DNA from 4 places in the Thauera aminoaromatica genome. Region 2 is predicted to be linked to each of the others. Evidence: predicted binding sites of a transcription regulator. Region 2 holds the regulator's gene; each other region holds the start of a gene.
The links. The regulator sigma-54, encoded in region 2, starts transcription at its own class of promoters, with help from an activator protein. The targets are predictions, from matches to a motif close to TGGCACGCTTNCTGCTNA.
Positions count from the first base shown of each region.

Region 1 (7,083 bases), 460 kb from region 2:
CATTCGGCGTCGGCAGCTCCATTCGGCGCGGGCGGGATCGGATGCGCCGCAATCGCGACTTGCGTCGCTCCCACAGGGCTGCCGCGCGCCCGTGGGAGCGACGCAAGTCGCGATCAAATTCAGAGCTTGCCGATCCATTGATCCACGGTGTGCGCGATGATGTCGTAGGCGAGCTGGTGGTTTTCCTCGGCCAGCCGATAGGGGTCGGGCACCTCGGCCTTGTCCCAATGCCCGAGCAGGAAGATCTTGCCGCGCGCGCTGGGGTCGAGGCGGGTGGCGTATTCGAGGTGGTGCTTTTCCATCACCAGGATGAGGTCGGCCCAGCGCGTGATCTCGGGGGTGAGCTGGCGCGCGACGTGGGGCGAGAGGTCGATGCCGTGGCGCAGGGCGACACGCTGGGTGGTCTCGTCCGCGGGATGGCCGACGAGGGCGCCGATGCCGGCCGAGGCCACGGTGGCCGCGCGGCCGCGCGCGGCGAGGCGGTCGCGCAGCAGGAACTCGGCGAGCGGGCTGCGGCAGATGTTTCCGGTGCAGAGGGTGAGGATCTTGTCGAACATGGCGGTGTGCGAGGGCGTCGGGTGTGCGCCTGGCGCGGCGCGGTGGAGCGCGATCGCGGGCGACCGGCCTGGCCCGGGAGTGTAAACGCAAAAACCGGCACCCCCTCGCGAGGATGCCGGTTTGCGGGACTGCAGCAGCCGAGGATCAGGCCTGCTTGCGGCGACGCATCGCGCCCAGACCGGCCAGGCCGAGGCCCAGCAGGGCCAGCGAGGCGGGCTCGGGGACGGCGGTGACGGCGACGTTGCTGACGCGGAAGGTGCCGTCGGTGCGGTTGTAGGTCGGGCTCTGCGCATAGGCGAGCCTGTTGGCGGTCGTATCGGTAAGGCCGTTCGACTGCAGGAACACGCCATAGTCGGCCGCAGCGAGCAGCGCGCCGGCACCGGGCCAGTTGGTCGCCGTTTCGACGACGTCCATTATGAAGCTGTTGTTGGTGACGGTGCCGGTGATCGCCAGGGTGCCCGCGCCGGTGGGATCGACGAAGCTGGTGCCGAGCAGGCCGTTGAGCAGGCCGAGGACGCCGGAGGTGGTCGCGCCGTCGTACGAGCCGCCGAAGTTGAAGCCGACGGAGAACGCCGGGCCGGCGCCGAAGGCGAAGTTGTAGATGCCCGGGGTGAGGCCCGTCGGGGTGAGGTTGCCGGTGAAGATGCCGACGTTCGAGCTGATGCTGCGCGTGACGGTGCCGCCGGGACCCGAGTAGAAGGTGGCGGTGGCGGTGCCGGTCGGGCCGGCGCTGCCGGGGCCGATGCCGACGGTGTAGGTGCCCGCCGGGCCGGCGGCCAGCGAAAGGGCGCCGCTGAGGTTGGTCAGGGCGATCTGGTAGGTGCCCGGGGTGGCGTCCGCAAAACCGGTGATGGCGAAGTCGCCGCCCAGGTTGGCAGTGCTGACATAAGCGGCCGAAGCACCGGTGGACACGGCTGCGAGCGACGCGGTCGCTGCGATGAGAGCAAGTTTTTTCATTGGCGCAATCCTTTAAAACTGGGACGTACCAACCCGGGGGCCGGCGTCTTCGTTGTTGAAAACAGGGCGATTGGTCACCGCTGGAACGTACAAAGCAATATCAGTGCCTGTTTTGCAAGTGCTTGATTTAAAGGGTTCTGTTGCTCTGGAGAGGACGTCGCGAGGGGGGCGGTGTAAAAAAATTCGACACTTCGGGGCAGGTGCTGCGCCGCCGCATCCACGGCGACGCGCAGCGACCGAGGCGCATCGCCTGCCGCGGCGCTGCAATCGCGACTTGCGTCGCTCCTACAGGAGATGCCGGGGTTGCGGTGCTTGCGGGCGTTCGGGGTGCGCTGTGGGAGCGACGCGAGTCGCGATCACGGCCGTCTCGCAGCCGCCGAGGTGCATCGCCTGCCGCGGCGCTGGATCGCGACTTGCGTCGCTCCTACGTGAAACGCCGGGGTTGCGGTGCTTGCGGGCGTTCGGGGTGCGCTGTGGGAGCGACGCGAGTCGCGATCACGGCCGTCCCGCAGCCATCGAGGCGCATTGCCTGCCGCGGCGCTGGATCGCGACTTGCGTCGCTCCTACGTGAAACGCCGGGGTGGCGGTGCTTGCGGGCGTTCGGGGTGCGCTGTGGGAGCGACGCGAGTCGCGATCACGGCCGTCCCGCAGCGACCGAGGCGCATCGCCTGCCGCGGCGCTGGGTCGCGACTTGCGTCGCTCCTACATGAAACGCCGGGGGCGATCAGCTGGCGATGCGGGCGAAGGCTTCGACGACCTCGGGCGGGGCCTGGACAAGTTCGACGAGCACGCCCTCGCCGCCGATGGGGAATTCGTCGTTGCCCTTGGGGTGCAGGAAGGTGATGTCATAGCCCGCCGCGCCGCGACGGATGCCGCCGGGCGCGAAACGCACGCCGTTGGCGCCGAGCCATTCGACCGCCTTGGGCAGGTCGTCCACCCACAGGCCGACGTGGTTGAGCGGGGTGGTGTGCACCGCGGGCTTCTTCTCGGGGTCGAGCGGCTGCATCAGGTCGACCTCGACCTTGAACGGCCCGGAACCCATCGCGCAGATGTCCTCGTCGACGTTCTCGCGCTCGGACACGAAGTTGCCGGTGACTTCCAGGCCGAGCATGTCGACCCACAGGGTCTTGAGCTTCTCCTTGCTCGGACCGCCGATGGCGATCTGCTGGATGCCGAGGATCTTGAACGGACGCTGGGACATGGTGCCTCCTGGGTGGGCGGTTGTGTCAAGAATTCATAATTATAGAGGAATCGAGCCGGCGCTGCGTCGGGAGGGCCAATGGCCGAGCGCCGGTTTCGTGGGAATCGCGACTTGCGTCGCTCCCACGTCCCAACCCGGGCGCCGGGCGCAAGGATGTGCGCGCCGGTTTTCGTAGGAGCGACGCAAGTCGCGATCCAGCGCGGCGGCTGCGAGGAGCGTTTCTAGGTCGACGCGGGTGGGAATCGCGACTTGCGTCGCTCCCACGTCCCACCTCGGGCGCCGGGCGCAAGGATGCGCGCGCCGGTTTCGTAGGAGCGACGCAAGTCGCGATCGGGCGACCTCCCACCCCGCGCGGCGGTGTCCGCCTTGTTTTGCCCGCGGCCGCCTTTGCCGCTAAGCTTGCGCCCTCTCTGCTTCGAGGTGCCCGCGTGTGCGCGGGAGAATCGGGAAGGCGGTGCAATTCCGCCGCGCGCCCAGCGCCGTGTAGGGGATTGTCCGGGCGAGGTTCGCCCAGCCACTGGTCCACGAGGACCGGGAAGGCGCCCGGACGAGATGATCCGCAGCCGGAAGACCGGCCTCGAAGTGCATCCCGCAGCCGCCTGGTCGGTGGCTGCCCACTGCTCGACGACAAGGGGAATACTTCATGAGCAGCCCGACGCAGGCGCAGTGCGCGCCGGCGAGCACCGACGCGTCCGCACCGATTCACGACCCGGCCGCCGCGCGCTTCCAGGCCAATCCGTTGTTCGACGCCGCCGAGCGCGCCGCCGTCTATCGCGCCATCCACACCCGGCGCGACGTGCGTGGCGAGTTCCTGCCCGACGCGATCCCCGACGAGGTGCTCGCGCGCGTGCTCACCGCCGCGCATCACGCGCCCTCGGTCGGCTTCATGCAGCCGTGGGATTTCGTCGTGGTGCGCTCGCGCGAGGTGCGCGCGAAGATCCACGCCGATTTCCTCGCCGCGCACGCCGAGGCCGAGCAGATGTTCGACGAGGGCAAGCGCGACACCTATCGCAACCTGAAGCTCGAGGGCATCCTCGAGTCGCCGGTCAATATCTGCATCACCTGCGACCGCAGCCGCCACGGCCCGGTGGTGATCGGGCGCACGCACATCGGCGCGATGGACGTGTACAGCGCGGTGTGCGCGGTGCAGAACCTGTGGCTGGCGGCGCGCGCCGAGAACCTGGGCGTGGGCTGGGTGAGCATCCTGCACCAGCAGGCGCTGCGCGAGGCGCTCGGCATCCCGCGCGAGATCGTGCCGATCGCCTATCTGTGCGTCGGCTATGTGCGCGACTTCCACGCGCAGCCGGAGCTCGAGGCCGCAGGCTGGTTGAAGCGCGTCCCGTTGCCCGAGCTGCTGCATTTCGACGGCTGGCAGCGCGGGCCCGATGGGGTGGGCGAGGGCTTGATCGAGGCCATCGGCCAGCTCCGCCCGAGCCCTCGAAGCGCCGCGTAGCCCCTTGCGGGCGCGACGCGAGTCACGATCGCACGATTCCGCGTGCGGCAGCGGGCGGCGGGGGCGGCAGGGCCGTGATCGCGACTTGCGTCGCTCCTACGGCAGCGCCAGGCGGCGGCGCTGGAAGGGAGCGCTGGTTCTGGTGGGAGCGACGCGAGTCGCGATCGCACGATTCCGCCTGCGGCAGCGGGCGGCGGGGGCGGCAGGGCCGTGATCGCGACTTGCGTCGCTCCTACAGCAGCGCCAGGCGGTGGCGCTGGAAGGGAGCGGTGGTTCTGGTGGGAGCGACGCAAGTCGCGATCGCACGATTCCGCCTGCGACAGCGGGTGGCGGGGGCGGCGGGGCCGTGATCGCGACTTGCGTCGCTCCTACAGCAGCGCCAGGCGTCGGCGCTGGAAGGGCGCGCTGGTTTTGGTGGGAGCGACGCAAGTCGCGATCGCACGATTCCGCGTGCGGCAGCGGGCGGCGGGCGGCAGGGCCGTGATCGCGACTTGCGTCGCTCCTACGGCAGAGCCCAGGCGTCGGGCTTGCACGGGTCTTGCTTGGGGGGATGTGCGGCCGCCGGTCGCAGACCCTCTTCTTGCCGGAGCCCTGCATGGAATCGATCCTCGCCTTTTTGGTCGCTGCGCGCCGTTGTGAGCTGCGCGAGCTCGAGCAACTGGCGCGCAGCTGCGAGCTGGTGCGGGCGGTGAGCGAGCTGGTGCATCGCCTGCAGGCCGAGCGCGGGTGCTCGAATCTTCACCTCGCCGCGGGTGGCAGGCACTTCGATGGCGATCGCGCGGCGTGCGTGGCGGCCAGCATCGAGGCCGATGCCGCGCTGCGGACCTGGCTGGAGCAGGCCGACGTCCTCGACGCGAGGGGCGGCGCGGCGCCGACGGGCGGCTCCCGCCTGCTCACCCGGATCGCGCTCGCGCTGCACGCCCTCGACGGGCTGCCCGCGCTGCGCGCGACGATCGCCGCCGGCCGCTGCACGCCGCACGAGGCCACGCAGCGATTCACGCAGGCGATCGCCGCGCTGCTGGCGCTGGTCTTCGAGGCGGCCGACATCGCGACCGATCCAGCCATCTCGCGCCTGCTGGTGGCGCTGTTCAACCTGATGCAGGGCAAGGAGTTCGCCGGCCAGGAGCGTGCGGCCGGTGCGGCCGCCTTCGCCGCTGGGAGGGCGAACGCTGCGGCCAACGCGCGTCATCCCGCCGAGCCCGACCTGCTGCATCTGATCGAGACGCAGGAGGCGTGCTTCGCGCGCTTCGCGGCCTTCTGCCCGCCCGAGGTGCGCAGCGCCTGGGATGCGGCGTGCCAGGCGATGCCGCTCGCCGAACTCGAACGCCTGCGCCGCAAGTTGCTCGCCGCCGGGAAGGGCGGGGCGCTGCCGTCGGCGCTCGCGGAGCCCTGGTTCGCATGCTGTTCGGCCCGGCTCGACCACCTGCGCGTGATCGAGGACCTGCTTGCCGGGGGATTGCGTGCGGCTTGCGCGGCGCGGATCGCCGCGCTGCAGCGCGATCCCGACGATCCCGAGGTGCTGATGTGCGCGCTGGCAGGGGGGGCGGACGCCGCCCCGGTGTTTCTCGCCGGCGGGGCGGACGAGCTGGCCGGAGTGCCTGGCGAGGGGGACGAGCCTGGGACGGGGCAGACGGCGATCGCCCCCGGCGCGGAGCGTCCGGCGGCGGCGCCCGGGCGCCTCGAGTTGGCGGCGGATCCCTTCGGCCCGCGCCTCACGCGCTCGCTCGTCGATGTGCTCCACGCCCAGTCGTGCCGCCTGCAGGCGATGGGCGAGGAGCTCGCCGCGGTGCGCGCCAGCCTCGACGAGCGCAAGCTGATCGATCGCGCCAAGGCCGTGCTGATGCGCCATCAGGGCCTGAGCGAGGATGCCGCCTACCGCCTGATTCGCCAGACCGCGATGAACCAGGGCCGCCGCCTCCCCGACGTCGCGCGCGCCGTGCTGGAACTGGAGGCCTTCCTGCCCGGCGTTGCATCGGCCGGGTGATCGCGACTGTGGGAGCGACGCAAGTCGCGATGGCGGTGGCCGGGCTTGGGGTGGCGCGGATTCCGGGCGCCGTGATCGCGACTGGCGTCGCTCCTACGTCCCACCCCGGGCGCTGCGGGTTTTGGGGGGATCGCGACTGGCGCCGCTCGTGCGTCAAGGCCGGGAGCGTTGCGGGTTCCTGTGGGAGCGACGCAAGTCGCGATGGCGGCGGCCAGGCTGGGTGGCGCGGATTCCGGGCGCCGTTATCGCGACTGGCGTCGCTCCTACGTCCCACCCCGGGCGCTGCGGGTTTTGGGGGGATCGCGACTGGCGCCGCTCGTGCGTCAAGGCCGGGAGCGTTGCGGGTTTCTGTGGGAGCGACGCGAGTCGCGATGGCGGCGGCAGGGTCGGGTGGTGCGGATTCCGGGCGCCGTGATCGCGACTGGCGTCGCTCCTGCGGGTTTTGGGGGGATCGCGACTTGCGTCGCTCCTACATGCCAGCCCGAGCGTGACGAGGTTCGGGAGGTGCGATTCGATGCGACCCCGGACGCTGCGGGTTGGGGATTCCGGTGCGGTGTGCTTCGCACCAGGGCTGTGCATGTGGGTGTGGGTGCTGCACCGCAGCAGTGCGGGCGGTGGGGGTTGGGCGGCGCTTTGGTCGGATCGATCGCTCCCAGGCGCTGGCATGTTTGATGCTTATTCTCCCTCGAGCCCCTGGCCAACGGCGGTCGGGTGAGCGGCAGCGAGTGCTGCCGCAGCGTTTTACGGTCTGGTGGACAACGGCGTCCATTCCACTCGCCCCCTGCTGGGGATCGAGCGGGATGGGCGCCGTTTTCATTCCGACCCAATCGGCCTTGTTGCGGAGAAACCCCATGAAGAAGATGAAACTCGTGCTGGTCGGCAACGGTATGGCGGGCGTGCGCACGATCGAGGAGCTGCTGAAGCTCGCGC
Region 1 is NC_011662.2:1,249,669-1,256,751, forward strand. It holds gene TMZ1T_RS21725 (H-NS histone family protein) at 1-3, opposite strand, end outside; gene TMZ1T_RS05545 (low molecular weight protein-tyrosine-phosphatase) at 120-557, opposite strand; gene TMZ1T_RS05550 (PEP-CTERM sorting domain-containing protein) at 703-1,515, opposite strand; gene TMZ1T_RS05555 (VOC family protein) at 2,240-2,716, opposite strand; cobalamin riboswitch at 3,118-3,310, shown strand; gene bluB (5,6-dimethylbenzimidazole synthase) at 3,360-4,169, shown strand; gene TMZ1T_RS05565 (nitrate regulatory protein) at 4,765-6,153, shown strand; gene nirB (nitrite reductase large subunit NirB) at 7,005-7,083, shown strand, end outside.
Region 1: the regulator sigma-54 is predicted to act here: its motif matches at 1,607-1,624, upstream of TMZ1T_RS05550 (PEP-CTERM sorting domain-containing protein).

Region 2 (7,083 bases):
CTGTGCGAACGCGCCGGCGGGGGCGAGGAACGTCGCGGCCGTGAGCGCCGCAACCAGTGCCTTCTTCATGCCAGGTGATGCCTCCGTTTGACCGCCAACCATACCATATCGAAGATGAGTTTCGCCCCCTTGTCCCATGATCCCGGCGCGCGTCGCCAGCGCATGCGCGAACATGCGCTGGCGTTGCGCGAGCGCCTGCCTGCCGAGCGTCGCGAGCGCCTCGCCGCGGCAATCGGCGAGCATCTCGACGACCTGGTCGGACGCTTGCAGCCACGCCGGCTCGCCTTCTGCTGGCCCTACCGCGCCGAGCCCGACCTGCGCCCGTGGGTGCAGGCCTGGCGTGCGGCCGCGCCCGGGCGGGTGGCGGCCTTGCCGGTGGTGCTCGAGCGCCATGCGCCGATGATGTTCCGCGCGTGGACGCCGGGCGTGCCGATGCCGCTCGACCGCCATGGCATCCCCCACCCGGCGGACGGCGAGGCGGTCGAGCCCGAGCTGGTGCTGATCCCCCTCAATGCCTTCGACGAACGCGGCTACCGCCTCGGCTACGGAGGGGGCTACTTCGACCGCACGCTGGCGGTGCTGCGCACCGTGGCGGTGGGCGTGGGCTTCGAGGTCGGGCGCGTGCCCGACACGCTGCCGCAGGAGTTCGATCGCCCGATGGACTGGCTGGTGACCGAGGCGGGGGTGGCGAAGCCGCGCGCCTGAGCGGCGGCTGCAACCCTGCACGGCCTGCCTGCGGGGCTCAGCTCCCGGACAGGAACATGCGGTAGGCGGGGTTGTCGGTCTCGGCCACGTAGTCGTAGCCGAGCCGCTGCAGGAAGGCGTCGAAGGCGTCCTTGTCGGCCGGCGGCACCTGCATGCCGACCAGCACGCGGCCGAAGTCGGAGCCGTGGTTGCGGTAGTGGAACAGCGAGATGTTCCAGTCCGAGCGCAGGTTGGAGAGGAAATTCATCAGCGCGCCCGGGCGCTCGGGGAAGACGAAGCGGTATACCACCTCGTTTTCCACCTGCGGTGCGCGTCCGCCCACCATGTAGCGCACGTGCGACTTGGCCATCTCGTCGTCGGTGAGGTCGAGCGCAGGCAGCTCGTGGCGCTCGAGCATCTCGACCAGGCGTCCGACCTCGCTGCGGTTGTGCACGGTGACGCCGACGAAGATGTGGGCGCGCTCGGCGTCGGCGTAGCGGTAGTTGAACTCGGTGATGTTGCGGTTGCCGAGCACGCTGATGAACTTGCGGAAGGAGCCCGGCTTCTCGGGGATGGTCACCGCGAGCACGGCCTCGCGCTGCTCGCCGAGCTCGGCGCGCTCGGCGACGAAGCGCAGGCGGTCGAAGTTCATGTTGGCCCCCGAGGCCACCGCCACCAGGCTCTTGTCGCGCAGCTTGTTGCGGCGGGCGTACTCCTTGGCGCCGGCGACGGCGAGCGCGCCGGCGGGCTCGAGGATGGAGCGGGTGTCCTCGAAGACGTCCTTGATCGCGGCGCAGATGGCGTCGTTGTCGACCACGATCATCTCGTCCACATACTGCTGGCACAGGCGGAAGGTCTCGGCACCGACCTCCTTGACGGCGGCGCCGTCGGCGAAGATGCCGACCTGCTCGAGCGCGATGCGCTTGCCCGCGGCGAGCGAGCGCGTCATCGCGTCGGCGTCCACCGCCTCGACGCCGATGATCTTCGTCTCCGGGCGCAGGCGCTTGATGTAGGCCGCCACGCCGGCGATCAGCCCGCCGCCGCCGACACAGCAGAACACCGCGTGGATCGGCTTCGGGTGCGCGCGCAGGATCTCCAGGCCCACCGTGCCCTGGCCTGCGATCACGTCGGGGTCGTCGAAGGGGTGGACGAAGGTGAGTTTCTCGCTCTTCTCGAGCTCGAGCGCGTGCGTGTAGGCGTCGGAATAGGATTCGCCTGCGAGCACGACCTCGCCGCCGCGCGCCTTGACCGCGTCGATCTTGATCTGCGGCGTGGTGCTCGGCATCACGATCACCGCGCGCACGCCCAGCCTGGCCGCCGACAGCGCCACGCCCTGGGCGTGGTTGCCCGCCGAGGCGCAGATCACGCCGCGCTTCAAGGCCTGCGGCGACAGGTTCGCCATCTTGTTGTAGGCGCCGCGGATCTTGAAGCTGAACACCGGCTGCATGTCCTCGCGCTTGAAGTAGATGCGGTTGTGCGTGCGCGCCGACAGGTTGGTGGCGAGGTCGAGCGGTGTCTCGACGGCGACGTCGTACACCTGCGCGTTGAGGATGCGTTCCAGGTAATCGGGAGTGGAGCTCATGGCCGGCCAGTAGGCTGCTGCAAAGCGATCGAGCGTAACAGCCGGCGGCGCCGTGCCGCAAGTGCGGGTGGCTCAGTCGGCGCGGTAGGCCTCTTCGGCGTGCAGCGCGCGCGCCTGGCGGTCGATGAATTCCTGGGTGGAGTCGATGCCGCGCAGCTTGAGGATGGTCGAGCGCACTGCGGCCTCGAGCAGCACCGCGAGGTTGCGTCCCGCGGCCACCGGCAGCACGACGCGGGCGACCTTCACGCCGAGGATGTCCTGCGTCTCCTGCTGCAGCGGCAGCCGGCAGGGGTCGTCGGGACCGGGTTGGCGGCGGTCGAGGTGGCAGATCAGGCGCAGGCGCATCTTCCGCCGGCACGCGGTCTCGCCGAAGATGGTGCGGATGTTGATCAGGCCGAGGCCGCGCACTTCGATGAAATCCTGCAGCATCTCGGGGCAGCGGCCCTCGAGCACCGTGGGCGCGATGCGCGACAGCTCGACCACGTCGTCGGCGACAAGGCCGTGGCCGCGCGAGATCAGCTCGAGGCCGAGCTCGGATTTGCCCGCGCCGGAATCGCCGGTGATCATCACGCCGAGCCCGAGCACGTCCATGAACACGCCGTGCAGCGAGACCTTCTCGGCGAGCTCGCGCGACAGGTAGAGGCGGAGCTGGTCGATCACGCTCGCCGAGGGGTGGCGCGCGGTGAACAGCGCGACGTCGTGCGCCTCGCAGATGCCGTGGAGGATGTTGGGGATCTCGCAGCCGTCGGCGACGATGATCGCGGGGGGGTGCGCCGAGAGGATCTCGTTGAGGTGGTGGGCGACCTTCTCGTTCGCCTGGCGTTGCGCCCACGCGAGCTCTGCGGCGCCGAGCACCTGTAGCCGGGTGGGGTGGATCAGGTTGAGGTGGCCGACGAGGTCGGCCGGCCAGATGCGCTCTTCGGCGACCGACAGACGGGCACCGATCGGTCCGCTGACGTGGACGAGGCTCAGGCTTTCGCGGTGCGCCTCATACAGCCGGGTCAGGCTGGTTTGCCGCATCGGCACCCCAATTCACGAACAGGCGGTGGATCTGTGCGGCATCCGTCGCGCCGTGCAGGGTCTCGCGGAACTCGCGGTCGCTGAACATCTGCGCGAGCTCGGAGAGCAACTGCAGATGGGTTTCGTTGGCCTGTTCGGGCACGAGCAGCACGAACAGCATGTCCACCGGACGGCCGTCGGGAGCATCGAACTGCACCGGGGTGGCCAGGCGCAGAAAAGCGCCGGCGGCGTCCTTGAGCCCCTTGATGCGGCCGTGCGGGATGGCGATGCCCTGACCCAGTCCGGTCGAGCCGAGGCGTTCGCGGGTGAACAGGCTGTCGAACACGGTGCTGCGGGCGATGCCCTGGTTGTTCTCGAACAGCAGGCCGGCCTGTTCAAAGACGCGCTTCTTGCTGCTCGCGTCGAGATCGATCACCACGTTGGAAAGCGGCAGGAGTTGGGATATCAGGCTCATTCGCAGGTGGGCTCGCGCACTCTTCCGTCAGCTGCCGCCAGGGGGGCGGGAATCCGGTCCGGGGCGTGTGCGGCCGCGCTTCGTGAAAACGCGCGCATTATAACCACACCCCGGACGGGGAGCTTCAAGCCGGTCCTCAGGCCTCGGGGACCTGGTGCTTGAGCGACTCGTGGTTATGGTCGGACTGCTTCTGCTTGTACTTCTGAACCTGACGGTCGAGCTTGTCGGTCATCGCGTCGATCGCCGCGTAGAGGTCGGCGTCGTCCGCTTCGACGAAGAGGTCCTTGCCGCGCACGTGCAGCGTCACCTCGGCTTTCTGCTTGAGCTTTTCGACCGACAGGATGACGGTGACGCTGGTGACGTTGTCGAAATGGCGGATGACGCGATCGAGCTTGGAGGTCACGTATTCGCGGATGGCGGGGGTGACTTCGACGTGGCGCCCGGTGATGTTCAGATTCATGGATGACTCCTGTTGTTGTCAGAGGGATTTGCGCAGGCTGACCGGCGGGATGTTGAGGGACTCGCGGTACTTGGCGATCGTGCGCCTCGCCACGACGATTCCCTGTTGGCCGAGAATTTCGGCGATCTTGGCGTCGGACAGCGGCTTCTTGCTGTCCTCCGCGTCCACCAGCTGGCGAATCAGCGCACGAATCGCCGTGGAGGAAGCCGCACCGCCGGTGTCGGTCGCGACATGACTGCCGAAAAAATACTTGAGCTCGAAGACTCCGCGCGGCGTCGCCATGTACTTCTGCGTGGTGACGCGCGAGACGGTGGATTCGTGCAGCTCGAGCTGGTCTGCGATCTCCCTTAGGGTGAGTGGCCGCATCGCCACGTCCCCATGATCGAAGAACTGCCGTTGCTGGTCAACGATGGCCTGGGACACGCGCAGGATGGTGTCGAAGCGCTGCTGGACGTTCTTGATCAGCCAGCGCGCCTCCTGCAGCTGCCCGCCGAGGCCGCCGCCCTGTGCGCGGTTCTGCTGCAACAGGCTCGCGTACAGGCGGTTGATGCGCAGGCGGGGCATCGCTTCCTGGTTCAGGCTCACGGTCCATTGGCCGCGCAGCTTGCGCACGACGACGTCGGGCAGCACGTAGCGCGTCTCGGCGGTGGAGTAGCGCGAGCCGGGGTGGGGGTCGAGGCTGCAGATCAGGGCCTGCGCTTCGCGCAGACCCTCGTCGTCACAGCCGGTGAGCTTGCGGATACGGGCGAAGTTGCGCTCCGCGAGCAGTTCGAGGTGGCTGGTCACGATCTCGAGAGCGAGAGGGCGTATCGGGCACTCGGGCAAGGCCTGGAGCTGCAGGGCCAGACATTCCTGCGGGCTGCGCGCGCCGATCCCGGCCGGCTCGAGGCTCTGCACGTGGCGCAGGGCGATGGCGAGCTCGTCGAGATCGACCTCGGCGTCCTGCGGCAACAGCTCGAGGAGATCTTCCAGCGGCTGGTGCAGGTAGCCGTCGTCGTCGAGTGCCTCGATCAGGAAGCGCACCAGCGCGCGGTCGCGGTCGGACAGGGGCGAGAGGGCGACCTGCTGGTCGAGGTGTTCGCGCAGCGACACGCCGGCGGCCTGGATGTCCTGGTAGTCGCCGTCCTCGTCGTCCTCGCTGCGGCTGGACGCGCCCTGACCCACGTTGGACCAGTCGATGCCCTCGTCCTCGCTGCTGCCTTCGCCGCCCTCGTGCGTGATCGACTCGCCCGCCGGTTCGGCGGCGGGTTCCGGCGCGGCTTCGCGCTCGGGCGCGTTGCCCGGCGGCGGCGCGGGGGCGTAGTCGACGCCGCCGTCGCCATCCTCGCGCTCGAGCATGGGATTCTCGAGCAGCACGCGCTCGATCTCCTGGTTCAGCTCGATCGTAGACAGCTGCAGCAGCTTGATCGACTGCTGCAGCTGGGGCGTCAGCGTGAGGTGCTGGGAGAGCTTGAGCTGGAGGCTGGGTTTCATCGCGGTCGGCAGGAGGGCGGGCTCACAGGCGGAAGTGCTCGCCGAGGTAGACCTGGCGCACGCGCTCGTTCTCGATGATCTCGGTAGGCTCTCCGCTCGCCAGCACGCGACCTTCGCTGATGATGTAGGCGCGGTCGCAGATGCCCAAGGTCTCGCGCACGTTGTGGTCGGTGATCAGCACGCCGATACCGCGCTCCTTGAGGAAGCGGATGATCTTCTGGATGTCGATGACCGCGATCGGATCGACCCCGGCGAAGGGCTCGTCGAGCAGGATCAGGCGCGGGTCGGTGGCGAGCGCGCGGGCGATCTCGCAGCGCCGGCGCTCCCCACCCGAGAGCGAGATCGCGGTGTTGTCGCGCAGGTGATGGATGCCCAGTTCCATCAGCAGTTCCTCGAGCCGCTCCTCGATCTGGCGGCGTTCGAGCCCCTGGAGTTCGAGCACGGCGCGGATATTCTCGGCCACGCTGAGCTTGCGGAACACGCTCATCTCCTGCGGCAGGTAGGACAGGCCCAAACGCGCGCGGGCGTGGATCGGCAGGTGGGTGAGGTCGGTGCCGTCGAGGGCGATCTGGCCGCCGTCGGCGCGCACCAGACCCACAATCATGTAGAAGCAGGTGGTCTTGCCGGCGCCGTTGGGACCGAGCAGGCCGACGACCTCGCCCGAGCCGACCTCGAAGCCGACGTCATGCACCACGGTGCGCGCCTTGTAGCGCTTTTGCAGGCCGGCGACCTTAAGCAGACTCATCGTAGGGCTCTTTCAGCAGCTTGCGGATCAGCTCGGGGGCGAAGCCCCGGGTTTGCAGGAAGCGCGCCTGGCGCGCCCATTCGCGTGCGTCGGCGGGTGGGGTGGCGAAGCGGCCGTGCAGCACCGCGCGCGCCCGCTCGATCTCGGATTCTACGCACTCGTCGGCGAGCGCCTCGTCGATCCGGTCACGGTCGATGCCTCGCCGCACGAGCTCGTTGCGCAATCGTGCGGTGCCGAAGCGCGCCGCCTTGCCGCGCACGAAGGCCTCGGCGTAGCGCTCGTCGGACTGCAGGCCGAGCTCGCGCATGCGCTCGAGCACCGCTTCGATCTCGGCCGGCTCGCCATGGGGTGCGAGCTTGCGCGCAAGTTCGGCGCGCGAGTGGTCGCGCCGGGCGAGATGGCGGAGCGCACGTTCGCGCAGGCTCGGCTCGCCCATGTCGGTGCCGACGGGGTCAGGCCTCGGCCGGCGCCGGGGCGGACGCGGCGGCGGGCGGCAGCTCGGGCAGGCCGACCGCGACCCGCACCTTGTTCTCGATCTCGCGGGCCAGCACCGGGTTGGCGCGCAGGAACTCGCGCGAGTTGTCCTTGCCCTGGCCGATCTTGTCGCCCTTGTAGGCGTACCAGGCGCCCGACTTGTCGACGATCTTGTGCTCGACGCCGAGGTC
Region 2 is NC_011662.2:787,150-794,232, forward strand. It holds gene TMZ1T_RS03415 (lytic transglycosylase domain-containing protein) at 1-69, opposite strand, end outside; gene TMZ1T_RS03420 (5-formyltetrahydrofolate cyclo-ligase) at 115-705, shown strand; gene ilvA (threonine ammonia-lyase, biosynthetic) at 743-2,266, opposite strand; gene hprK (HPr(Ser) kinase/phosphatase) at 2,339-3,286, opposite strand; gene ptsN (PTS IIA-like nitrogen regulatory protein PtsN) at 3,255-3,740, opposite strand; gene hpf (ribosome hibernation-promoting factor, HPF/YfiA family) at 3,877-4,200, opposite strand; gene TMZ1T_RS03445 (RNA polymerase factor sigma-54) at 4,219-5,673, opposite strand; gene lptB (LPS export ABC transporter ATP-binding protein) at 5,696-6,418, opposite strand; gene recX (recombination regulator RecX) at 6,405-6,854, opposite strand; gene recA (recombinase RecA) at 6,871-7,083, opposite strand, start outside.

Region 3 (7,083 bases), 950 kb from region 2:
GCGATCCTTGAACGCCGCCAGCGTGGTCTCGACGAAGCCCGACTCGTTGAGCGTGTCGGTGTGGATGGCGACCTGGATGTCCATCTGCTCGGCCACCGTCAGGCAGTTGTCGATCGCCGCCGGCGTCGTGCCCCAGTCCTCGTGCAGCTTCAGCCCGATCACGCCGGCCTGCACCTGCTCCTTCAGCGGCGCCGGCAGGCTGGCGTTGCCCTTGCCGAAGAAGCCGAGGTTCATCGGGAAGGCCTCGGCAGCCTCCAGCATGCGGTGGATGTGCCAGGGGCCCGGCGTGCAGGTGGTGGCGAAGGTGCCGGTCGCCGGCCCGGTGCCGCCGCCCAGCATGGTGGTGACGCCCGAGCTCAGCGCCTCCTCGATCTGCTGCGGGCAGATCCAGTGGATGTGGCTGTCGATGCCGCCCGCGGTGAGGATCATGCCCTCGCCGGCGATCACCTCGGTGCCGGCGCCGATCGGGATCGTCACCCCGGGCTGGATGTCGGGGTTGCCGCCCTTGCCGATCCTCCAGATGCGGCCGTCCTTGAGACCCACGTCGGCCTTCACGATGCCCGCCACCGCGTCGATGACCAGCGCGTTGGTGACGATGGTGTCCGCCACGTCGGCGGCCACGCCCTGGCCCTGGCCCATGCCGTCGCGGATCACCTTGCCGCCGCCGAACTTCACCTCTTCGCCGTAGATGGTGAAGTCCTTCTCCACCTCGATCACGAGCTCGGTGTCGGCCAGGCGGAGCCGGTCGCCCACCGTGGGGCCGAACATCTCCGCGTACGCGCGGCGCGAGATCGTCGCCATCACAGGCTCCCTTGCGTCCGGTGCGCGGCGGGCGCGGTCGCGGGCTCGTCCAGCCGTCCCATGACGAGGCCGTTGAAGCCGTACACCTCGCGCTCGCCATCGAGCGCCACCAGCTCGACGGTGCGCCACTGCCCGGGCTCGAAGCGCACCGCCGTGCCGGCGGCGATGTTCAGGCGGAAGCCGCGCGCCGCCGCGCGGTCGAAGTCGAGCGCGCTGTTGGTCTCGGCGAAGTGGTAGTGCGAGCCGACCTGGATCGGGCGGTCGCCGGTGTTGCTCACCACCAGCGTGCGCGTGGCACGGCCGGCGGCGAGTTCGATGTCGCCGTCGGCGACGAAGAGTTCTCCGGGGATCATCGGCCTGCTCCTCACACGATCGGGTTGTGCACGGTCACCAGCTTGGTGCCATCGGGAAACGTCGCCTCCACCTGGATGTCGGGGATCATCTCCGCGACGCCCGCCATCACGTCCGCGCGCGTCAGCAGGGTCGCGCCGTAGCCCATCAGCTCCGCCACCGTGCGGCCGTCGCGCGCGCCCTCGAGGATCGCGCAGGTGATCAGCGCCACCGCCTCCGGGTAGTTCAGCTTCAGGCCGCGCGCGCGCCGGCGTTCGGCGAGCAGGCCGGCGGTGAACACCAGCAGCTTGTCCTTCTCGCGTGGGCTCAGTTCCATCGTCTTCCTCCGCGGCGGCGCGCTGCCGCCCATGGGTTTCAGGTGTTCCAGATCCGCGGCGTGTGCGCCGCCCGTCCCGCGACTGCCGGGCGCGCCGTCGCCCACAGGCGGGTGAACCACTGCCGGCCGGGCTCGCAGGCCGGCCCCAGCCAGCGCGCCACCAGCACGCCCGGCAGCAGGCTCACCGCGCCTTCGCCGGCCGCGGGCGAGAGCGCGCGCCAGGCATCGCGCAAGGCCTCGTCGCAGCGCGGCGAGGCGATCAGCAGGCTCGCGCTCACCGGCTGGCCGTGCAGGCCGGGCGCGGCGGCGAGCAGCCCGCCACCGCCATGCACGACGCCGCGCTCCAGCCAGACCGGCCGGCCGTCGCGCTCGATGCGGGTGCGCATCGCCAGCTCGCCGCGGGCGAAGCGTTCGCCGGAGGCCGTGCGGCCGAAGCACAGCATCTCGCTGCCGATGAAGCAGGCATCGCCTTCCAGGCGCACCTCGGTGGCGAGCCCGGCGAGCGCGCCTTCATGGACGATGCTCTCCTGCGGCAGCCACTCGCACACCGCGCCCGTCGCCACCGCGATGTGCTGCGCGAGCACGCCGCGCGCGCCGGCACTGCGATACCACTTGCCGGCACCCGGGGTGGTCAGCAGCACGTGCGCGCCCGCGCCGATGCGCAGGTCCACCCGCAGCTCGTCGCCGCCAACGATGCCGGCGGGCGGGTGCACCAGCAGGGTGTGGCAGACGGCCTCGCCTTCCGGGTAGAGCGCGCGCTGCACGCGCAGCGGGCCGAAGTGCTCACGGCGTGCGAGCACGCTGCGTGCGCCGCGCTTCTCGTATTCCAGGCTCAGCCCGGCGCGCCAGGGCGTGGATACCGCGGCGCCGGCGGGGGGCAATAGCGAAGAGGCGAGGGGAGGCAGCGGCGGGTACATGGGGGAGGTTTAGCAAGACCCGGGCCAGCTCTCTGAACGCCCGATGGCTGCGCCTGACAGGGGTGTTGCGGGTGCGACGGTGGGGCTGCGCGGCGCGGCGGAGATCCGTCGATGCCCTGTCCTGGTGCGTTCGCCTGCGGGCGCACCAGCGCGGTGCGGCGGCGCAGCGCGACCGCGCAGACCCGCCGGACCCGCCGCGCCCCGCGACGCGGCGACCCTCACACCGCGAGCGCCTCGCGCACCCCGTCGCGGTCCATGTCCGCCCCTGCGCCGCGCATGACGATCTCGCCGCGCTCCATTACCAGGTACTGGTCGGCGAGCGCGCGCGCGAAGTCGTAGTACTGCTCGACGAGCAGGATGGCCATCTCGCCGGTCTCGGCGAGGCTGCGGATGGCGCGCTCGATGTCCTTGATGATGGAGGGCTGGATGCCCTCGGTGGGCTCGTCGAGGATCAGCAGCCGGGGGCCGAAGGCGAGCGCGCGGCCGATGGCGAGCTGTTGCTGCTGGCCGCCGGAGAGGTCGCCGCCGCGCCGGCCCATCATCTGCCTCAGCACCGGGAACATGTCGAAGATGCGCGGCGGGATGGCGCTGCCGCGTGGCCGGGTGGCCAGGCCCATGAGCAGGTTCTCCTCGACGGTGAGGCGCGGGAAGATCTCGCGCCCCTGCGGGACGAAGCCGATGCCGGCGGCGACGCGCTTCCAGGACGGCGCGCGGGTGATGTCCTGGTCGTGGAAGGAAATGCTGCCGCTGGCGGCGGGCACCAGGCCCATCAGGGTCTTCAGCAGCGTGGTCTTGCCCACGCCGTTGCGCCCGAGCAGCGTCGTCACCTTGCCGACGGGCACGTCGAAGGACAGGCCGCGCAGGATGTGGCTGCCGCCGTAGTACTGGTTCAGGTTGTCGACTTTGAGCATGTTCGTTCAGCGCCCCAGGTAGACCTCGATCACGCGCGGATCCGCCTGCACCGTGGCGAGATCCCCCTCGGCCAGCACCGAACCCTCGCACAGCACCGTGACCTTGCCGCCGAGCGCCTCGACGAAGGCCATGTCGTGCTCGACCACCACCAGCGAGTGCTTGCCGGCGAGGCTCGTGAACAGCTCGGCGGTGCGCTCGGTCTCGTCGTCGGTCATGCCGGCGACCGGCTCGTCGAGCAGCAGCAGGCGTGGCTCCTGCATCAGCAGCATGCCGATCTCCAGCCACTGCTTCTGGCCGTGCGAGAGCAGCCCGGCGGGGCGGTCGGCGGCCTGGTCGAGGCGGATCTGGCGCAGCACCGCGGCGACGCGGTCGCGCTCGTCGTCGATGAGGCTGGCGAACAGGGTGCGGCGCACGCGCTTGTCGGCCTTCATGGCCAGCTCGAGGTTCTCGAAGGCCGTGTGCTGCTCGAAGATGGTCGGCTTCTGGAACTTGCGGCCGATGCCGGCGTGGGCGATCTCGGGTTCGGTCAGGCGGGTGAGGTCGATGGTCTGGCCGAAGAAGGCGGTGCCCGAGTCGGGCCGCGTCTTGCCGGTGATCACGTCCATCATGGTGGTCTTGCCGGCGCCGTTGGGGCCGATGATGCAGCGCAGCTCGCCGGCGTCGATGGTCAGGCTGAGCTTGTTGAGCGCGCGGAAGCCGTCGAAGCTCACGGTGATGTCGTCGAGGTAGAGGATGACCTTGTGCGACAGGTCGAGCTCTCCGGGCCGGAGCACCCGCCCGTCCGCGGCCGAGCCGTCCCAGTGCTCGCGCTCGTTCTCGCGCTCGGCGTCGAGGCGGGTGCGCTCGCGTTCGATCTCGAGGGTGGGGATCATGCGTTCGCTCCCTTGGCGGTGTCGGTGGGGGGGGCGGCGAAGCCGTGCGCGCCGCTCGTGACGGGGGGCGTGCCCGGGGCCGCCGCGGCTGCGCCCGGCGCAGGCGTGGCGGCGCTGCGGGTGTCGTCCAGGCGCGCGGCGGCGCGGCGCGCGCGCAGCTTGCGCCACAGGCCGACCACGCCGTCGGGCAGGTAGAGGGTGACGACGATGAACAGGAAGCCGAGCACGAAGGGCCAGTATTCCGGCAGGTAGACGGTGAACACGCTCTTGGCGAGGTTCACGATGCCGGCGCCGAGCACTGCGCCCACCAGCGTGCCGCGTCCGCCCACCGCCACCCACACCGCGATCTCGATCGAGTTCGCCGGCGACATCTCCGAGGGGTTGATGATGCCGACCTGGGGCACGTACAAGGCGCCCGCCAGCCCGCACAGCATCGCCGACAGCGTCCAGATGAAGAGCTTGTAGTGCAGCGGGTTGTAGCCGATGAACATGACCCGGCTCTCGGCGTCGCGGATCGCCGCCAGCACGCGGCCGAAGCGCGAGCTCACCAGGTAGCGGCCGAGCACCAGGCAGGCGATCAGCAGCGCCGCCGAGAGCGCGAACAGCGTCACCCGCATGCCGGGCGAGGTGATGTCGTGGCCGAGGATGCGCTTGAAGTCGGTGAAGCCGTTGTTGCCGCCGAAGCCGGTCTCGTTGCGGAAGAACAGCAGCATCGCGGCGTAGGTCAGCGCCTGGGTGATGATGGAAAAGTACACCCCCTTGATGCGCGAGCGGAAGGCGAACCAGCCGAACACGAAGGCCACCAGCCCGGGCAGCGCGACCACCAGGAACAGCGCCCACAGCAGGGAATCCGAGCCCGCCCAGTACCAGGGCAACTCCTTCCAGTCGAGGAAGACCATGAAGTCGGGCAGCTCGGCGCCGTAGCTGCCGTCGCGGCCGATCTGGCGCATCAGATACATGCCGAAGGCGTAGCCGCCGAGGGCGAAGAAGAGGCCGTGGCCGAGCGACAGGATGCCGGCGTAGCCCCAGATCAGGTCCATGGCGACGGCGACCACCATGTAGCACAGGATCTTGCCGAGCAGGCTGACGGTGTAGGCGGAGACGTGCAGCGGATGGCTCTCGGGCAGCGCGAGGTGCGCGACCGGCACGCCGATCCAGGCCACGGCGGCGAAGATCGCCAGCGCGATCCAGCCGCCGCGCGGCATGCTGTGGAACAGTCTCAGGATGAAGGGCGTGCGCATGGCGGCGGCCTCAGCTGTCGGCGAAGCGGCCCTTGAGGGCGAAGATGCCCTGCGGACGCTTCTGGATGAAGGCGATGATGAAGACCAGCACCAGGATCTTGGCCACGACCGCGCCCGCCCAGCCTTCGAGGAACTTGGCGACGATGCCGAGGCCGAGCGCCGCCCATACCGCGCCGGCGAGCTGGCCGACGCCGCCGAGCACCACCACCATGAAGGCGTCGACGATGTAGCCGGTGCCCATGGCCGGGCCGACGTTGGCGATCTGCGACAGCGCCAGCCCGCCCAGCCCGGCGACGCCGGAGCCGATCGCGAACGCCAGCGTGTCCACCCGCGCGGTGGGCACGCCCACGCAGCCCGCCATCGGCCGGTTCTGGGTGACGGCGCGCACGAACATGCCCAGCCGCGTCTTCTGCATCATCAGCCAGATCAGCACCAGCACGAAGGCGGCGAAGCCGAGGATGACGATGCGGTTGTAGGGCAGCACCACGCCGCCGGCGAGCTCGACGCCGCCCGACATCCATGACGGGTTGGCGAGCTCCAGGTTCTGCGGGCCGAAGAGCACGCGCGCGGCCTGGATCAGCACCAGCGACAGGCCCCAGGTGGCGAGCAGGCTCTCCAGCGGGCGGCCGTAGAGGTGGCGCAGCACCAGGCGCTCCATGGCGATGCCGACCAAGGCCGCAGCGAGGAAGGCCGCCGGGATCGCGGCGAGCACGTAGAAGTCCAGATATTCGGGGAAATGGGCGCGGAACACGCCCTGCACCAGGAAGGTGGCGTAGGCGCCCACCATCAGCAGCTCGCCGTGCGCCATGTTGATGACGCCCATCACGCCATAGGTGATCGCCAGGCCGAGCGCGGCGAGCAGCAGGATGGAGCCGAGCGACAGGCCGGAGAACAGCGTGCCGGCGGTCTGCGCCAGGCCGATGCGGCGATCGATCGCGCGCATCGAGGCCGCGGCCGCGGCGCGCACTTCAGCGTCCGGTTCGACCCAGCTCGCCGCTGCACCTTCGCCGCGCTTCTCCAGCAGCGCGGCGAGCAGGTTCTTGACCGCGGCATCGGACGAGGCGCCGAGCGCCTGCGCCGCCTTCAGGCGCAGGGCGGGGTCGGGCGAGGCCAGCTCCAGCTTGGCGCTGGCGTAGAGCAGCACCTCGCGCACCGCGGCGTCCGGCTCGGCCTCGAGCGCGCGCGCCAGCACCGGCAGCAGGGCCGGGCCGGCGTTCTCGCGCAGGGTGTTGGCCGCTGCGAGGCGCTGCGCGGGCTGCGGCGCGGACAGCGCGAGCGCGGCCTGCGCGGTGCCGATCGCACGGCGCAGGCGGTTGTTCACCGTGATGCGGGTCGCGGCCCCGGCCTCGGCGGAGAGCGCCTCGCCGCTGGCGGCGTCGCGCAGCCCGTCGGGCGCGACGATCACCACCCGGCCGTCGAGCGTGCCGAGTCGCCCGCTTTCGAGCGCGTCCAGCAGCGCCGCGGCTTCGTCGCCGCCGGAAACGCCGAGCGCGTCGATCGCGGCGACGCGGGCGTTGAAGTCACCGCCCAGTCCGCGCACCAGCGCGGGGTCGAGCGCCGCCCGCGCCGGCAGCGCGGCGAGCGCCGTCAGCACGCACAGCACGGCGGCGAGAAGCCATGGTCGTCTTGTCGGTCCGAACATCGTCGGCTCCATCTTCAGTTGCGGGGAAACG
Region 3 is NC_011662.2:4,328,780-4,335,862, reverse strand. It holds gene ureC (urease subunit alpha) at 1-801, opposite strand, end outside; gene TMZ1T_RS19085 (urease subunit beta) at 801-1,154, opposite strand; gene ureA (urease subunit gamma) at 1,166-1,468, opposite strand; gene TMZ1T_RS19075 (urease accessory protein UreD) at 1,507-2,385, opposite strand; gene urtE (urea ABC transporter ATP-binding subunit UrtE) at 2,604-3,296, opposite strand; gene urtD (urea ABC transporter ATP-binding protein UrtD) at 3,303-4,169, opposite strand; gene urtC (urea ABC transporter permease subunit UrtC) at 4,166-5,410, opposite strand; gene urtB (urea ABC transporter permease subunit UrtB) at 5,421-7,052, opposite strand.
Region 3: the regulator sigma-54 is predicted to act here: its motif matches at 2,395-2,412, upstream of TMZ1T_RS19075 (urease accessory protein UreD).

Region 4 (7,083 bases), 120 kb from region 2:
ACCAGCGTGATCCCGATCGCGCCCACCGCGTAGATCGAGCCGAGCACGACGCCGGGCACGATGTGGAAGTTGAGGAAGTCCATGAAGCTCATGAGCGCCGGACTCCCTTAGCCGCCGAGGAACATTTCGGCCACCTCGCGATCCGCGAGCAGGGCCTGTCCGCTGCCCTCGTGGCGGTTGGCGCCGGTGGCGAGCACGTAGCCGCGGTCGCAGAAGGCGAGCGCCTGCTTGGCGTGCTGCTCGACGAGCAGGATGGAGACACCGGCGTCGCGCACGTCGCGGGTGATCTGGAAGATCTGTTCCATGTACTTGGGGGAGAGGCCGGCGGTGGGTTCGTCGAGCAGCAGCAGCTTGGGATCGAGCATCAGCGCGCGCCCCATCGCCACCATCTGGCGCTGGCCGCCGGAAAGGTCGCCGGCAAGGTTGCGGCGCTTGGCCTTGAGGTCGGGGAAGAGCCCGTAGATGCGATCGTAGGCGGCGGCGAGGTCGCCGCGGCGCAGGAAGGCGCCCATCTCGAAGTTCTCGTGCACCGTCATCTCGCGGAACACGTTGTCCACCTGCGGCACGTAGCAGATGCCGCGCTGCACGATGCGGTCGGGCGCCCAGCCGGTGATGTCCTCGCCGTCGAAGACGATATTGCCGCCGCGGATCGTGAGCAGGCCGAACACGGATTTCATCGCGGTGGACTTGCCGGCGCCGTTGGGGCCGACGATGACGACGATCTCGCGCTCGCCCACGGTCATCGACACCCCGTGCAGGATGTCGGCGTCGCCGTAGCCGCCGCGCACGTCCTTCATTTCGAGGAGCGCCATCACAGGTCCTCCCGGTGCAGTTCCTGCTCGCGCAGTTCCTCGACCTTGGGGTCGTGCTCGGCAGCCTCGCGCTCGACCGCGGTCGGCGTCTCGCCGAGGTAGGCCTCGAGCACGCGGGAATCGGAGCGCACTGTATGGAAATCGCCCTGGATCAGCACCTTGCCCTCGGCCATGCACACCACCGGAGCGCACAGCTTCTCGATCATCTCCATGTCGTGCTCGATGAGGATGAAGGTGTAGCCGCGCTCGCGGTTGAGGATGAGGATCTTCTCCTCGAGCTTGCGCAGCAGGGTGCGGTTGACACCGGCGGCGGGCTCGTCGAGCAACACCAGTTTGGCGTCGGTCATCATCGTGCGGCCGAGCTCGAGCAGTTTCTTCTGCCCGCCGGACAGGTTGCCCGCGCGCTCGTCGGCGACGTGAGTCAGTTCCAGGAAGGCGAGCGTGTCGTCGGCCTTCTGGCGCACCGCCTCTTCGGCCGCGCGCACCTTGCCGGCGGCGAACCAGTTGGCGAAGAGGTTCTCGCCGGGTTGCCGCGGCGGCACCATCATCAGATTCTCGCGCGCGGTGAGGTTGTGGAACTCGTGGGGGATCTGGAAGGTGCGTACCAGGCCTTTGTGGAAGCGCGCGTCGGTAGGCAGCGCGGTGATGTCCTCGCCGAGGAAGCGGATGGTGCCCGCGGTCGGCTGCAGGGCGCCGGCGACCAGGTTGAACAGCGTGGTCTTGCCCGCGCCGTTGGGGCCGATGAGGCCGAGGATCTCGCCCTTGGCCACCCGCAGGGTGCAGCCATCCACGGCATGGAAGCCGCCGAAGGCTTTGACCAGGCCATCCACTTCGAGCATAGCGTTGCGATTCCTTGCGGCGAGAAGAGCGCGACAGAGGCGGCGTGAGCCGGCCCACCGGCACATGAACGTGACGCCCCGAGCAGGGCGGTCGATAACACACGGATACTAGAACGAGGCGTGACCTTAGCCGAATGCATCCGCGACAAAAATAGGGGCCAACCACTACGGGCGTGGCGCGACCTTGCTACGCCGCACCCTCGCGCACGTGCGCGCCCAGCCGCCACCATGCCATCCACGCACACAGGCCGAGCGCGGTGAACATGCCCATCCCCGACGCCAGCCCGAGCGGACTCGACCACAACAGCGGCGCCACCAGCGCCGAGCTTGCCGCGTTGAAGCCGATCTGCAGGAAGCTCTGGCAGCTCGACGCCATTCCGCGGCGCTCGGGAAAGATCTCCAGCCCGAGCAGGCTCATGCTCGGCATCGCCACCGCCATGCCGCAGCTGAACAAGCCGATCGGCAGCACCGAGACCGGCACCGCGGGGACGAGGAGGCCCGACACCGCGGCGTTGGCCACCACCGCCGCGAACATCAAGACGAAGCCGAAGCCCACCGTGCGCACCGGCGACCAGCGCCCGGCCACGCGCTCGGAGAGCGTCGAGCCGATCATCATCCCGCCCACCGCCGGACCGAACAGCCACACGAAACCGCCACTGCCCAGGCTCAGATGCTCGAGGATGAACACCGGCGCCGAGAGCACGTAGAGGAAGAAACCGTTGAAGTTCAGCGCCACCCCGAGCGCCAGCAACATGAAGGCCGGGTGGCGGAAGATCGCCAGGTAGGCGCGCAGCAGCGGCCGCGGATGCAGCGGCTGGCGGTCCTCCTCGGCGAGCGTCTCGGGCAGGAAGCGCCACGTCGTCCACGCGAGCGCGAGCCCGAAAAGGGCGAGGAAGAAGAAGATCGCCCGCCAGCCTGCGAGCGCGAGCAGGCCCGCGCCCAGCATCGGCGCCAGCGCCGGAGCGAGCGCGAAGATCAGCATCACCCGCGACATCAGGCGCTGCGCCTGCGGCCCCTCGTGCAGGTCGCGCACCACCGCACGCCCGACCACGATGCCCGCGCCGCCGCTCAGCCCCTGCAGCGCGCGCCCGAACCACAGCCACTCGATGCTCGGCGCCAGCGCGCACACCAGCGAGGCGAGCGCGAACACCACCGTCAACGCGACCAGCACGCGGCGACGCCCGAAACGGTCGGCGAGCGCGCCGTGCCATAGCACCATGGACGCGAGCGCCACCATGTAGATCGTCAGCGTCTGCTGCACCTCCAGCCGGCTCGCGCCCAACGCCGCCGCGATCGCCGGAAAGGCGGGCAGATAGGCATCGATCGCGAACGGGCCGATCGAGGACAGGGCTGCCAGCAGCGAAGCGAGGCGGGCGTGGGTGAGCGGTCGGATCATGTACGCCTTGGGGCGGACTCCTGGTGTCGTCGTCCGCAGCCGACGGCGCACGGGGCGCGGGGTCGTTCAGCGGGAGTCGAGGCTGCGCCGGTACTGGATCGCCTCGGCCACCTGGGCTGCCCCCGGACGGGACGCGCCGGCGAGATCGGCGAGCGTGCGCGCGACGCGCAGGACACGATGATACGCCCGCGCCGACAGGTCGAGCCGCTGCATCGCCTGGCGCAGCAGGGTTTCGCCGCCCGGATCGGGGCGACAGTGGCGCTCCACCTCGCCGGCCGGCAGGCGGGCGTTCGGACAGCCCTGACGCGTTGCCTGCAGCGCACGCGCCGCCGCCACCCGCGCGCGCACCGCGCTGGAGGGCTCGCCCGGCGGGCTTTCGAGCAGGACCTCCGGCGCGATTGCAGGCACCTCGACGGTGAGGTCGATGCGGTCGAGAAAGGGGCCGGACAGCCGCCCGCGGTAGCGCGCCACCTGCTCGGGCGTGCACCGGCAGGCGCGGCGCGGATCACCGAGATGGCCGCAGGGACAGGGATTCATTGCCGCGACGAGCTGGAAGCGGGCAGGGAATTCGGCGCGCCGGCGCGCGCGCGACACCGTGACGGTGCCGGTCTCGAGCGGCTCGCGCAGGGACTCGAGCACACGGCGGTCGAACTCGGGCAGCTCGTCGAGGAACAGCACGCCGTGGTGCGCGAGCGAGATCTCGCCCGGGCGCGGCACCGCGCCGCCGCCCACCAGCGCCGCCGCCGAGGCCGAGTGATGCGGCGACCGAAAAGGTCTGCGGTGGAAGCTGCGCGGATCCAGGCGCCCCTCGATCGAGGCCACCGCGGCGGCCTCGATCGCCTCGTCCTCGTCCATCGCCGGCAGCACGCCGGGCAGACGCTGCGCCAGCATCGACTTGCCGGTACCCGGCGGTCCGAACAGCAGCAGGGAATGCCCGCCCGCCGCGGCGACCTCGAGCGCACGCCGCGCCTGCAGTTGACCGCGCACATCGGCGAGATCGGGCAGCCCGGCGGCGTCCTCGTCCTCGGGGGCCGCCGCGAGCGCCGGCTCGAGGCGGGTGTGTCCGTTGAGATGCGCGCACACCGCGCCCAGGCTGTCGGCCGGGAGCACGGTGGCGCTGCGCGCGAGCGCGGCCTCGGCCGCATTGGCGGGCGCCAGCACCAGCGCGCGTCCGGCGCGCGCGGCGGCGAGCGCTGCCGAGAGCACCCCGCGCACCGGGCGCAATCCGCCGTTCAGCGAAAGCTCGCCGCACAGCTCCAGGCGCGGGAGCAGCCGCTCGGCCACCTGGCCGGAGGCGGCGAGGATGCCAATCGCGATCGCGAGATCGAAGCGCCCGCCCTCCTTGGGCAGGTCTGCAGGCGCCAGGTTGACGGTGATGCGGCGCTGGGGAAACTCGAACTGCGCCGACTGGATCGCCGCACGCACGCGGTCGCGCGCCTCGCGCACCTCGGTGTCGGCGAGGCCGACGAGATGGAACTGCGGCAGGCCGTTGCCCAGGTGGACCTCGACCGTGACCGGGGGCGCCTCGATCCCGTCGAGCGCGCGCGCATGAACGAGGGCGAGCGACATCTGCGACTCCGGACGGAAAGGAATCGTCAGTCTAGCGGAGCCGCGGTCGATGACAAAGAAATATGCGGAACGCGGGACCGGGGGCATTCGGTCACGAGACGCATACGGTGTTTCATGCAGACGCGAACGCAGCATCCAGCGTGTCGCGACGCCCATCGCCACCCACCGTCCGTTCGCGGCTGGCGCCGCTCCTACGAGGTTTCCGGGAACCTTGCCGGTTTCCGCAGGAGCGCCGCCAGACGCGAATGCAGCGTGTGGAAACGCAGCTGGATCAGGCCTTGTCGCCGCCGGCCAGCTTCGCTTCCAGTTCGGCGACGCGCGCCTCGAGCTCGGCGAGCTTGCGCCGCGCCTGCGCGAGCACCTCGCGCTGCACCTCGAATTCCTCGCGGGTGACCAGGTCGAGCTTGCCGAAGGCCGAGCCGAGCATGGCCTTGGCGTTCTTCTCGATGTCGCGGACGGGGCTGTTGGCGGCGAGTTCGGAGAGGCGGGCACCGATTTCGTCGAGGATGCGGGGCGTGCTCATGATGGCGTGGATTCCGGGTTGCAGAGGCGTCGGAGTCTAGCACGCACGCCCCTGCCGACTGGAGCGCCGGCGGCCCGCCGCACACGATCGGCGCAGGCGCGGTGCGCGCGACATTGCCGTGATCACGACTTGCGTCGTTCCGGCAGGGGCCCGGGCGACGCAGGGGTGGGCGAAGGTTTTCGTAGGAGCGACGCAAGTCGCGATCTGGCGCCAAGAACCGTCAACCATCGCTCGCACAACACGAATGGCGCACCACATTGGTGCGCAACGCCCCGAAATCGCGCGCCCATCCCTGCCGCAGCGCAGCAAGATCCGCCCGCCGACAAGCGGAAACCTAGGAATCACCAGGCTTTCCGCACCCTGGCACGCCACGTGCTTAGCGAGTCTCGTCGCGAACTTTCCAAACCTCGTCAGGAGATGACCATGCACACGAAACCGCTCGCCACCGCGCTCGCCATCCTCGCCACGATCGCCACCGCCGGCACCGCCCATGCCGGCGACGGCCCCTTCACCGCCAACGTCGGCCTGGTGTCCGACTACGCCTACCGCGGCTGGAGCCAGACCGACGAGCGTCCCGCGCTGCAGGGCGGCTTCGACTACGCCCACGACAGCGGCCTGTACGCCGGCGTGTGGGGCTCGAACGTATCGTGGCTGTCGGACGCCAACACGGACGTCAGCAACAGCCTCGAGCTCGACCTCTACGGCGGTTACAAGGGGACGGTCGGCGCCATCGGCTACGACGTCGGCCTGCTGCAGTACTACTACCCCGGCAGCTACCCCAAGCCCTACAACAGCCCGAACACGCTCGAGGGCTATGTCGGCCTGTCGTGGGAGTTCCTGTCCTTCAAGTACTCGTACGCCTTCACCGACCTGTTCGGCTACGACAAGTCGGACGGCAGCCAGTACTACGACCTCGGCGCCGCGGTCGATGTCGGCGGCGGCTTCACCCTCGCCGCCCACGTCGGTTACAGCGACATCAAGGGCCAGGACGACTACACCGACTGGAAGCTGGGCGTCACCAAGGAGTTCGGCGGCTTCAACTTCGGCCTGCACTACGTCGACACCGACGTGGACAACGCCGACCTCGCCGACGAGCGCGTGATCCTGTCGATCGCCAAGAGCTTCTGAGCATCGCCCATCCGGAACCGGAGAAAGACATGAAATTCATCGCTGCAATCATCAAGCCCTTCAAGCTCGACGAGGTCCGCGAGGCGCTCTCGGCCATCGGCGTGCAGGGCATCACCGTGACCGAGGTCAAGGGCTTCGGCCGCCAGAAGGGCCACACCGAGCTCTATCGCGGCGCCGAGTACGTCGTCGACTTCCTGCCCAAGGTCAAGGTCGAGGCCGCCATCCCCGACGACATCCTCGACCAGGCGATCGAAGCGATCGAGAAGTCCGCCGCCACCGGCAAGATCGGCGACGGCAAGATCTTCGTCTTCGAACTCGAGCAGGCCATCCGCATCCGCACCGGCGAGACCGGCCCGGACGCGCTGTAAGGGAGCAACGCAAAATGAGAAAACTCCTCGCATACCTGCCGGCGGCAGCCCTGCTCGCCGGCGTCTCCGGCGGCGCCTTCGCCCAGGAGGCCGCGGCCGCCGTGGCCGAGGTGCACAAGGGCGACGTGGCCTGGATCATGACCTCCACGCTGCTCGTGCTGATGATGGCCCTGCCCGGCCTGGCGCTGTTCTACGGCGGCATGGTGCGCGCCAAGAACATGCTCTCGGTGCTCATGCAGGTCATGACCGTGTTCTCGCTCAACGCCCTGCTGTTCGCGATCTACGGCTACAGCCTGACCTTCACCGAAGCCAGCCCCTTCATCGGCTCGCTCGACAAGGTCTTCCTGTCCGGGGTGACGATCGAGACGCTCGCCGACACCTTCACCGAGACCGTGAAGCTGCCCGAGTTCGCCTTCATCGCCTTCCAGGCCACCTTCGCCGGCATCAC
Region 4 is NC_011662.2:671,303-678,385, reverse strand. It holds gene TMZ1T_RS02915 (branched-chain amino acid ABC transporter permease) at 1-92, opposite strand, end outside; gene TMZ1T_RS02910 (ABC transporter ATP-binding protein) at 108-812, opposite strand; gene TMZ1T_RS02905 (ABC transporter ATP-binding protein) at 812-1,651, opposite strand; gene TMZ1T_RS02900 (multidrug effflux MFS transporter) at 1,839-3,047, opposite strand; gene TMZ1T_RS02895 (YifB family Mg chelatase-like AAA ATPase) at 3,114-4,616, opposite strand; gene TMZ1T_RS02890 (accessory factor UbiK family protein) at 4,888-5,139, opposite strand; gene TMZ1T_RS02885 (TorF family putative porin) at 5,563-6,267, shown strand; gene glnK (P-II family nitrogen regulator) at 6,297-6,635, shown strand; gene TMZ1T_RS02875 (ammonium transporter) at 6,746-7,083, shown strand, end outside.
Region 4: the regulator sigma-54 is predicted to act here: its motif matches at 5,501-5,518, upstream of TMZ1T_RS02885 (TorF family putative porin).